Regions from separate parts of the Kitasatospora sp. NPDC041917 genome, predicted to be linked through region 2. Evidence: riboswitches for the same ligand, from Rfam matches in the RefSeq annotation. Region 2 holds a riboswitch; the other holds the start of a gene.
The links. Region 2 has a riboswitch for glycine ahead of gcvP (aminomethyl-transferring glycine dehydrogenase). Riboswitches for the same ligand answer to the same signal wherever they lie in the genome.
Positions count from the first base shown of each region.

Region 1 (3,393 bases), on a different contig from region 2:
CTGCGGCTCGCTCAACTTCAACGGCCCGGCCGGCAGCCGGTCCAGGCCCGCGGCGACCCGCCGCAGGTCCGCCCAGGGCACGCCGACGCCGCCGCCGGGCGCGTGCGGGTTGAGCCACAGGCCCCAGCGGGTGCGGTAGAGCGAGGCCGCGATCTCCCGGCCGGAGATGACCTCGTGGGCCCGCGCCCAGCCGGAGGCGGTCAGCTGCTCGGACGAGGTGACGGCCGGCGCGTAGCCGTGGCCGCTGATCTCCATGTTCCCGTACTGGGCGTCCGGGCTGCCCGGCGTGCCGTGCCACAGCAGCATCCAGACCTGGCCGTCCGCCAGCGCGTGCAGCAGCCCCTCGTACGCGTCGTAGCGCTCCGGCGCGACGTCGCGCAGGGCGCGCTCCAACGCGCCGGGATCAGCTCCCGGGCGCCCGGCCGGTGCCTGGCCCCAGGGCCCCGGCACACCGCCCGCTCCCGTTCCCGCACTCATGCGCCCACCTCGCCGCGCCTCTTTCCCTCAACCCGCCGGCCCGTCGGCCGTCTGCACGCACCCTATGGCGCTGCACCGGCCACCGCCACGGCGACGTGCCTTTGATACGAACCCCGCTCAGCCCCGCGAATAGAACGGCAGTACCCGGGTGAGCAGCCACTCGACCACCGGGTCGTCGGCGAGGTCGAGCAGTACGAGGTGGACGCCGCCGGGCAGCGGCGCGGTTCCCAGCGCTCGGCCGAGCGCGTCGTTCACCGCGGCCGGATCGGCCGGTGCCGCCGGGTCCAGCTGGACGCCCACGAACATCACGGTCGGCTCGCCCTCGATGCTGGCCAGCGCCCTGCGGGCGGTCAACACTCCCGGCAGTGACGACAGTTCGCCCCGGCAGGCGGCCAGGAAGTGCTCCGGGTCCTCGCCCGGCACCGGCTCGCGCAGCGCCACCCGGCCTCCGGTCGGCGCCGTGGCGTCGTCGGCGGCCTCCCAGCGGTCCCCGCGCGGACCGCGGCGCAGCTCGGCGACCCCCTGCGGCGGCACCGGGATGCCCACGGCCGCGTCCGGGTTCACCGCGATGCCCACGCCCAGCGGCAACCCGCGGGCGAACTCCCACACCGGCGCCACCGCGAAGGCCATCCCCGGCGCCTGCTGGAGGAACACCTCCTGCGAGGAGAACACCGGCACGTACGGGTCACCGCCCAGCTCGACGGTCGGCAGGTCCAGCGCCTGTCCCTGCGGATCGGCCCCGGCCGGCAGCGGCACCCACACCTGGCTGCGCGCCAGCACCTCGATCACCCTCGGCGTCGCGCCCGGGTCGCCCAGGGCCGCGGTCAGCACCTGCTCCAGCTCGTTGGCCGGCCAGGAACCGCCCGCCGGCGCCTCCTGCGGTCCGCCCCACTCCTGCTGCTGCTCCACCGGGTACCCCATGCGCCGCCGATCCCGCCCTCTGCCGCTCGGCCGCCCTCTGCTGCGCCGACGCGCAGCAGTCTAGGGCCCCGGGGCCTCCCCTTTAGGGCTCGTGTTCGGGTGCCCCGCGGGCCCCGGTCCCGGGTGCCGCCCCGGGCCCGCGTCCGGGTGCCGCGCGGTGTGACCGGGTCCCCTCTCCCCTCGCCGTCCCGGACGTGCCATGATGTGCCCGTCCGACGGCATGCGCCGCGGGCCCCCACAACTCCATACCGGCCGCTCGAACCCGCGCGGGAGAGCCCGGAGTGCCGTTCAGGCACAGCCGGCGCCGAAGGAGCAAGTCCTCCCCGGAATCTCTCAGGCACCCCTACCGCACGGGTTAGGCACATCTGGAAAGCGGCGCCCGGCCCTGTCGTGCGCCCACCCACGGTGCAAGCCGTCATGCTGTCCCCCAAGCTGGAAACAGCTGCGGGCGGTGGGCGGTGAAGCTCTCAGGTTCGACGACAGATGGGGAGACCCACGCCGCCGCATGCCCGCGCGCAGGGTCGAACCCGAGCGGGTCCGGTCCGGCGCGTGCACCCCTGAGTGCCCCGACCGAGGAGTTCCTGGCCATGTCGTCCCTCCGCCTGACCGCGCTCGACGCGCTGCACCGCGCCCTCGGCGCGACCATGACCGACTTCGCCGGCTGGGACATGCCGCTGCGCTACGGCAGCGAGCGCGAGGAGCACCTCGCGGTCCGCACCCAGGCCGGCCTGTTCGACCTCTCGCACATGGGCGAGATCACCGTCACCGGCCCGCAGGCGGGCGAGATGCTGGACCACGCGCTGGTCGGCTTCGTCTCCGCGCTGGGCGTGCTGCGCGCCCGCTACACCATGATCTGCGCCGAGGACGGCGGCATCCTGGACGACCTGATCGTCTACCGCCTGCGCGAGGACGCCTTCCTGGTCGTCGCCAACGCCTCCAACGCCCAGCTGGTCCTCGACGAGCTGATCGCCCGCGCCAAGGGCTTCGACGCCGTCGTCACCGACGACCGCGACACCTACGCGCTGATCGCCGTCCAGGGCCCGGAGGCCACCGGCATCCTGGCGAAGACCACCGACGCCGACCTGCCCGGCCTGAAGTACTACGCGATCCTCCCGGCCCGGGTGGCCGACCGCGACGTGCTGCTCGCCCGCACCGGCTACACCGGTGAGGACGGCTTCGAGATCTTCTGCCGGCCGGCCGACGCCGAGCCGGTCTGGCAGGCGCTGACCGCCGCGGGCGAGGGCCACGGCCTGATCCCGTGCGGCCTGTCCTGCCGCGACACGCTGCGCCTGGAGGCCGGCATGCCGCTGTACGGGCACGAGCTGTCCACCGACCTCACCCCGTTCGACGCCGGCCTGGGCCGGGTCGTCCGCTTCGACAAGACCACCAACGAGGGCGCCTTCATCGGCCGCAAGGCGCTGGAGCAGGCCGCCGCCGCGGCCGAGACCAACCCGCCCAAGGTGCTGGTCGGCCTGGTCTCCGAGGGCAAGCGGGTGCCGCGCGCCGAGTACACCGTGGTCTCCACCGAGGGCGAGCCGATCGGCCGGATCACCTCCGGCGCGCCGTCCCCGACCCTGGGCAAGCCGATCGCGATGGCCTACGTCGACGCCGCCCACGCCGTCCCCGGCACCACCGTCGCGGTGGACGTGCGCGGCAAGCACGAGCCCGTCCAGGTCGTGGCGCTGCCGTTCTACAAGCGCGCCCGCTGAGCCTTCGCCGGGGCCCCCGTTTTTCCGTTTGCGCACGTCGCGGCCGTCCGCGCGGCGGCCCGCTTCGTCGTACCCGCTTCCCATCCTGGAGAATGACGCCATGAGCAACCCCCAGCACCTGCAGTACACCAAGGAGCACGAGTGGCTGACCGCGGCCGCGGACGGTGTCTCCACGGTCGGCATCACGGAGCACGCCGCCACCGCCCTCGGTGACATCGTCTACGTGCAGCTGCCCGAGGTCGGCGAGACCGTGACCGCCGGCGAGACCTGTGGCGAGCTGGAGTCC
Region 1 covers NZ_JBVJBI010000007.1:276,871-280,263, reverse strand. Annotated here, with positions in the region: gene ACZ6EM_RS11615 (enhanced serine sensitivity protein SseB C-terminal domain-containing protein) at 1-477, opposite strand, end outside; gene ACZ6EM_RS11610 (enhanced serine sensitivity protein SseB C-terminal domain-containing protein) at 595-1,398, opposite strand; glycine riboswitch at 1,656-1,757, shown strand; gene gcvT (glycine cleavage system aminomethyltransferase GcvT) at 1,986-3,107, shown strand; gene gcvH (glycine cleavage system protein GcvH) at 3,208-3,393, shown strand, end outside.
Region 1: another riboswitch for glycine. It lies ahead of gcvT (glycine cleavage system aminomethyltransferase GcvT); the one in region 2 lies ahead of gcvP (aminomethyl-transferring glycine dehydrogenase).

Region 2 (3,393 bases):
TTGCCCCCGCGGTCAGACGAGCGGCCGCAGGCCGGCCGGCCGGGGCGCCTCGTGGGCCATGTCACGGGCCACGTCGGGGGACGCGCTGGAGGGCGGGGCGGAGGAAGGGGCGGGGGTGGCCGAGGCGGTGGGCCGGGTGGCGGTGGCGTCGTGGACCTCGACGTTCTCGCGGCGGAGTTCCTCCCGGACCACCTCCTCGGTCGTGTACCGCTCGACGATCAGGCGGACCCGCTCGACGGGGGCGAGGTACTTGCGCACCACCGCGCGTTCCTCGCGGAGGGTCACCTCCTCGACGGCCTCGGAGATCTCCTTCTCGGTGAGCGTGGCGCGTTCGGCGTCGCTGATCGGCGTCCGCTCGACCCGGACGCGCTCGCGGACCACCGGGATGCGGCGCTCCACCTGTTCGGTCGTCACGTACTTGCGCAGCTTCGCGGTACCGAGGGTGTGCCACTCGGTGGTGATCTCCAGTCGCTCCTCGCGGCAGGTGACCTCGACCGGGCTGCTGGGGGCGGACGAGGAGGCGTCGGCGTTCGCGGCGGCGGTGACGGTCGCGGCCGCGGTGGTGGTGGCCATCGGGGCAAGCGTGGGGACGGGCGTGGCGGCGGGCTGCGGCTTCGGCTCCACGACAGGGGCGGTGGAGGCGGTGGTGGCGGCGGGTGCGGCGGGTGCGGCGAAGCCGGGCTCGGCCGGCGGGGAGGCCGTGGGGGCCGCGGGGGTGCTGAGGGTCCGCATGTCGGCCTCCGGGGCGCTCCTGGTGGTGTCGGCGGCAGCGGGGGTCCTGGCCGGTGGGGGTTCGGGGGAGTGCTCGGGTGACCGCTCGGGGGTGTGGAAGGTGAGCGACTTGGCCGGGGCCGCCGCGGTCGTCGTGGCGGCGGCCGCCGCCGTGGTGCCGAAGTCGAGGTCGGGCTGCCTGGGCCGGCTCCCGTTCTCGCCGTTCGGGCGGCTGTCCATCGGGGTGTCGAGCCCGTAGTAGCGGTAGAGCTGGAGTTCCTGGGCGGGGGACAGGTGCTGGCCGACGCCGAAGTCCGGCGACTCCTTCACCAGCGACTTGTCGTACGGCACCCGGAGCTCGTCGCCGGCGAACTCGCTCGTGGTCAGCGGGACGAAGGCGTCCCGGCCGAAGATGCCGGTCCGGACCGCGGCCCACTCGGGCCGGCCGGTGGCGTCGTCCAGGTAGACCTCGTCGACCGTGCCGATCTTGTCTCCGTTGCGGTCGACGGCTTTGTGGCCGATGAGGTCCCGGGGGTCGATGTCCGTCTGCACTTCTTTCCTCCCGCGCGCTGAACCTGCGGAACTCCCGCAGGAAGGCGGCCGGAGCACCCGATTCCGTCCGCCACTTCACACCAAAAGCCATGAATCGGACGAGCGCGACCCCGGGTGCGCCGTCCGGGGTCGGCGCTGGACCGTCCGGGGGACGCGCGTAGACCTCCAGTGACCAGACACACCCGTGATCGGGGGGCCTCCCGCTGGTACCCTGGGCGGCGACCGCAGAGCCCGCTCGGGAGAGTCTCCGATCACGAAAACCGCTGGTCGGAGCGCCGAAGGAGCAACTCCTCCCCGGAATCTCTCAGGCATCCGTACCGTGTGGGGTAGGTCACTCTGGAAAGCAGGGCAGGAGCGTCGGCACGGAAGCCGGCGATCACCACCCTCACCGACGGTGCAAGCCGGCGGAGCGCCCACAGCGCTCCGTGCGGGTGAAGCTCTCAGGTCCCGATGACAGAGGGGGAGGCCTGTCGGGTCCGCGCGCCCAGGCTCGTCCGCTGCCCGCAGCGGTGGAGCCGGCCGGCGTGCGTACCCCCGCCGGTCCGTGACCAGGAGGCCTCGACCACCATGAACGCCCAGCCGAACGCGGGACGCCCCACCGGCGCCTCGACCCTCACCGAGCTTGAGCTGGCCAGCCCCTTCGAGAACCGCCACATCGGCCCCGACGCCGCCGCGCAGGAGAAGATGCTGGCGTCCGTCGGCTACGGCTCGCTGGACGAGCTCGCCGGGACCGCGGTGCCCGAGGCGATCCGCTCCATCACCGCCCTGGACCTGCCCGCGGGCCGGTCCGAGGCCCAGGTCCTCGCCGAACTGCGCGAGCTGGCCGGCCGCAACCAGGTGCTCCAGCCGATGATCGGCCTGGGCTACTACGGCACCTTCACCCCGCCGGTGATCCTGCGTAACGTCATGGAGAACCCGGCCTGGTACACCGCCTACACCCCGTACCAGCCGGAGATCTCGCAGGGGCGCCTGGAGGCGCTGCTGAACTTCCAGACCCTGGTCTCCGACCTGACCGGCCTGCCGACCTCCGGCTCCTCCCTGCTGGACGAGGGCACCGCGGCCGCCGAGGCGATGGCGCTGGCCCGCCGGGTCACCAAGGTCAAGGGCGGCGTCTTCCTGGTCGACGCCGAGACCCTGCCGCAGACCGTCGCGGTGATCAACACCCGCGCCGTGCCGACCGGCGTCGAGGTCGTCGTCGCCGACCTGTCCGAGGGCATCCCGGCCGAGATCGCCGAGCGCGGCGTCTTCGGCGTGCTGCTCCAGTACCCGGGTGCCACCGGCGTGGTCCGCGACCTCACCCCGGTGATCGAGCAGGCGCACGGCCTGGGCGCGATCGTCGCCGTCGCCGCCGACCTGCTCGCGCTGACCCTGCTCAAGTCCCCGGGCTCGCTGGGCGCCGACATCGCCTGCGGCACCTCGCAGCGCTTCGGCGTGCCGATGGGCTTCGGCGGCCCGCACGCCGGCTACCTGTCGGTGCGCGCCGAGTACGCCCGCTCGCTGCCCGGCCGCCTGGTCGGCGTCTCCGTCGACGTCGACGGCAACCGCGCCTACCGCCTGGCGCTGCAGACCCGCGAGCAGCACATCCGCCGCGAGAAGGCCACCAGCAACATCTGCACCGCCCAGGTGCTGCTCGCCGTGATGGCCTCGATGTACGCCGTCTACCACGGCCCCGACGGCCTGGCCGACATCGCCCGCCGCACCCACCGCTACGCCGCCGCCCTCGCCGAGGGCCTGCGGGCCGGCGGCGTCGAGCTGCTGCACGGCGAGTTCTTCGACACCGTCACCGCCGTCGTCCCGGGCCGCGCGGCCGAGATCGCCGCCGCCGCCCGTGCCAACGGCATCAACCTGTTCCAGGACGGCGCGGACCGGATCTCCGTCTCCACCGACGAGACCACCACCCGCGAGCACCTGGCCGGCGTCTGGGCCGCGTTCGGCGTCGAGCCGGTCGAGGTCCCCGAGACCGCCGACGCGCTGCCCGCCGCGCTGCTGCGCGAGGACGAGTACCTGACCCACCCGGTCTTCCACAGCCACCGCTCGGAGACCGCCATGCTGCGCTACCTGCGCCGCCTGTCGGACCGGGACTACGCGCTGGACCGCGGCATGATCCCGCTGGGCTCCTGCACCATGAAG
Region 2 covers NZ_JBVJBI010000040.1:13,814-17,206, forward strand. Annotated here, with positions in the region: gene ACZ6EM_RS32695 (DUF2382 domain-containing protein) at 13-732, opposite strand; partial or broken gene ACZ6EM_RS32700 (PRC-barrel domain-containing protein) at 880-1,263, opposite strand; glycine riboswitch at 1,490-1,593, shown strand; glycine riboswitch at 1,595-1,727, shown strand; gene gcvP (aminomethyl-transferring glycine dehydrogenase) at 1,831-3,393, shown strand, end outside.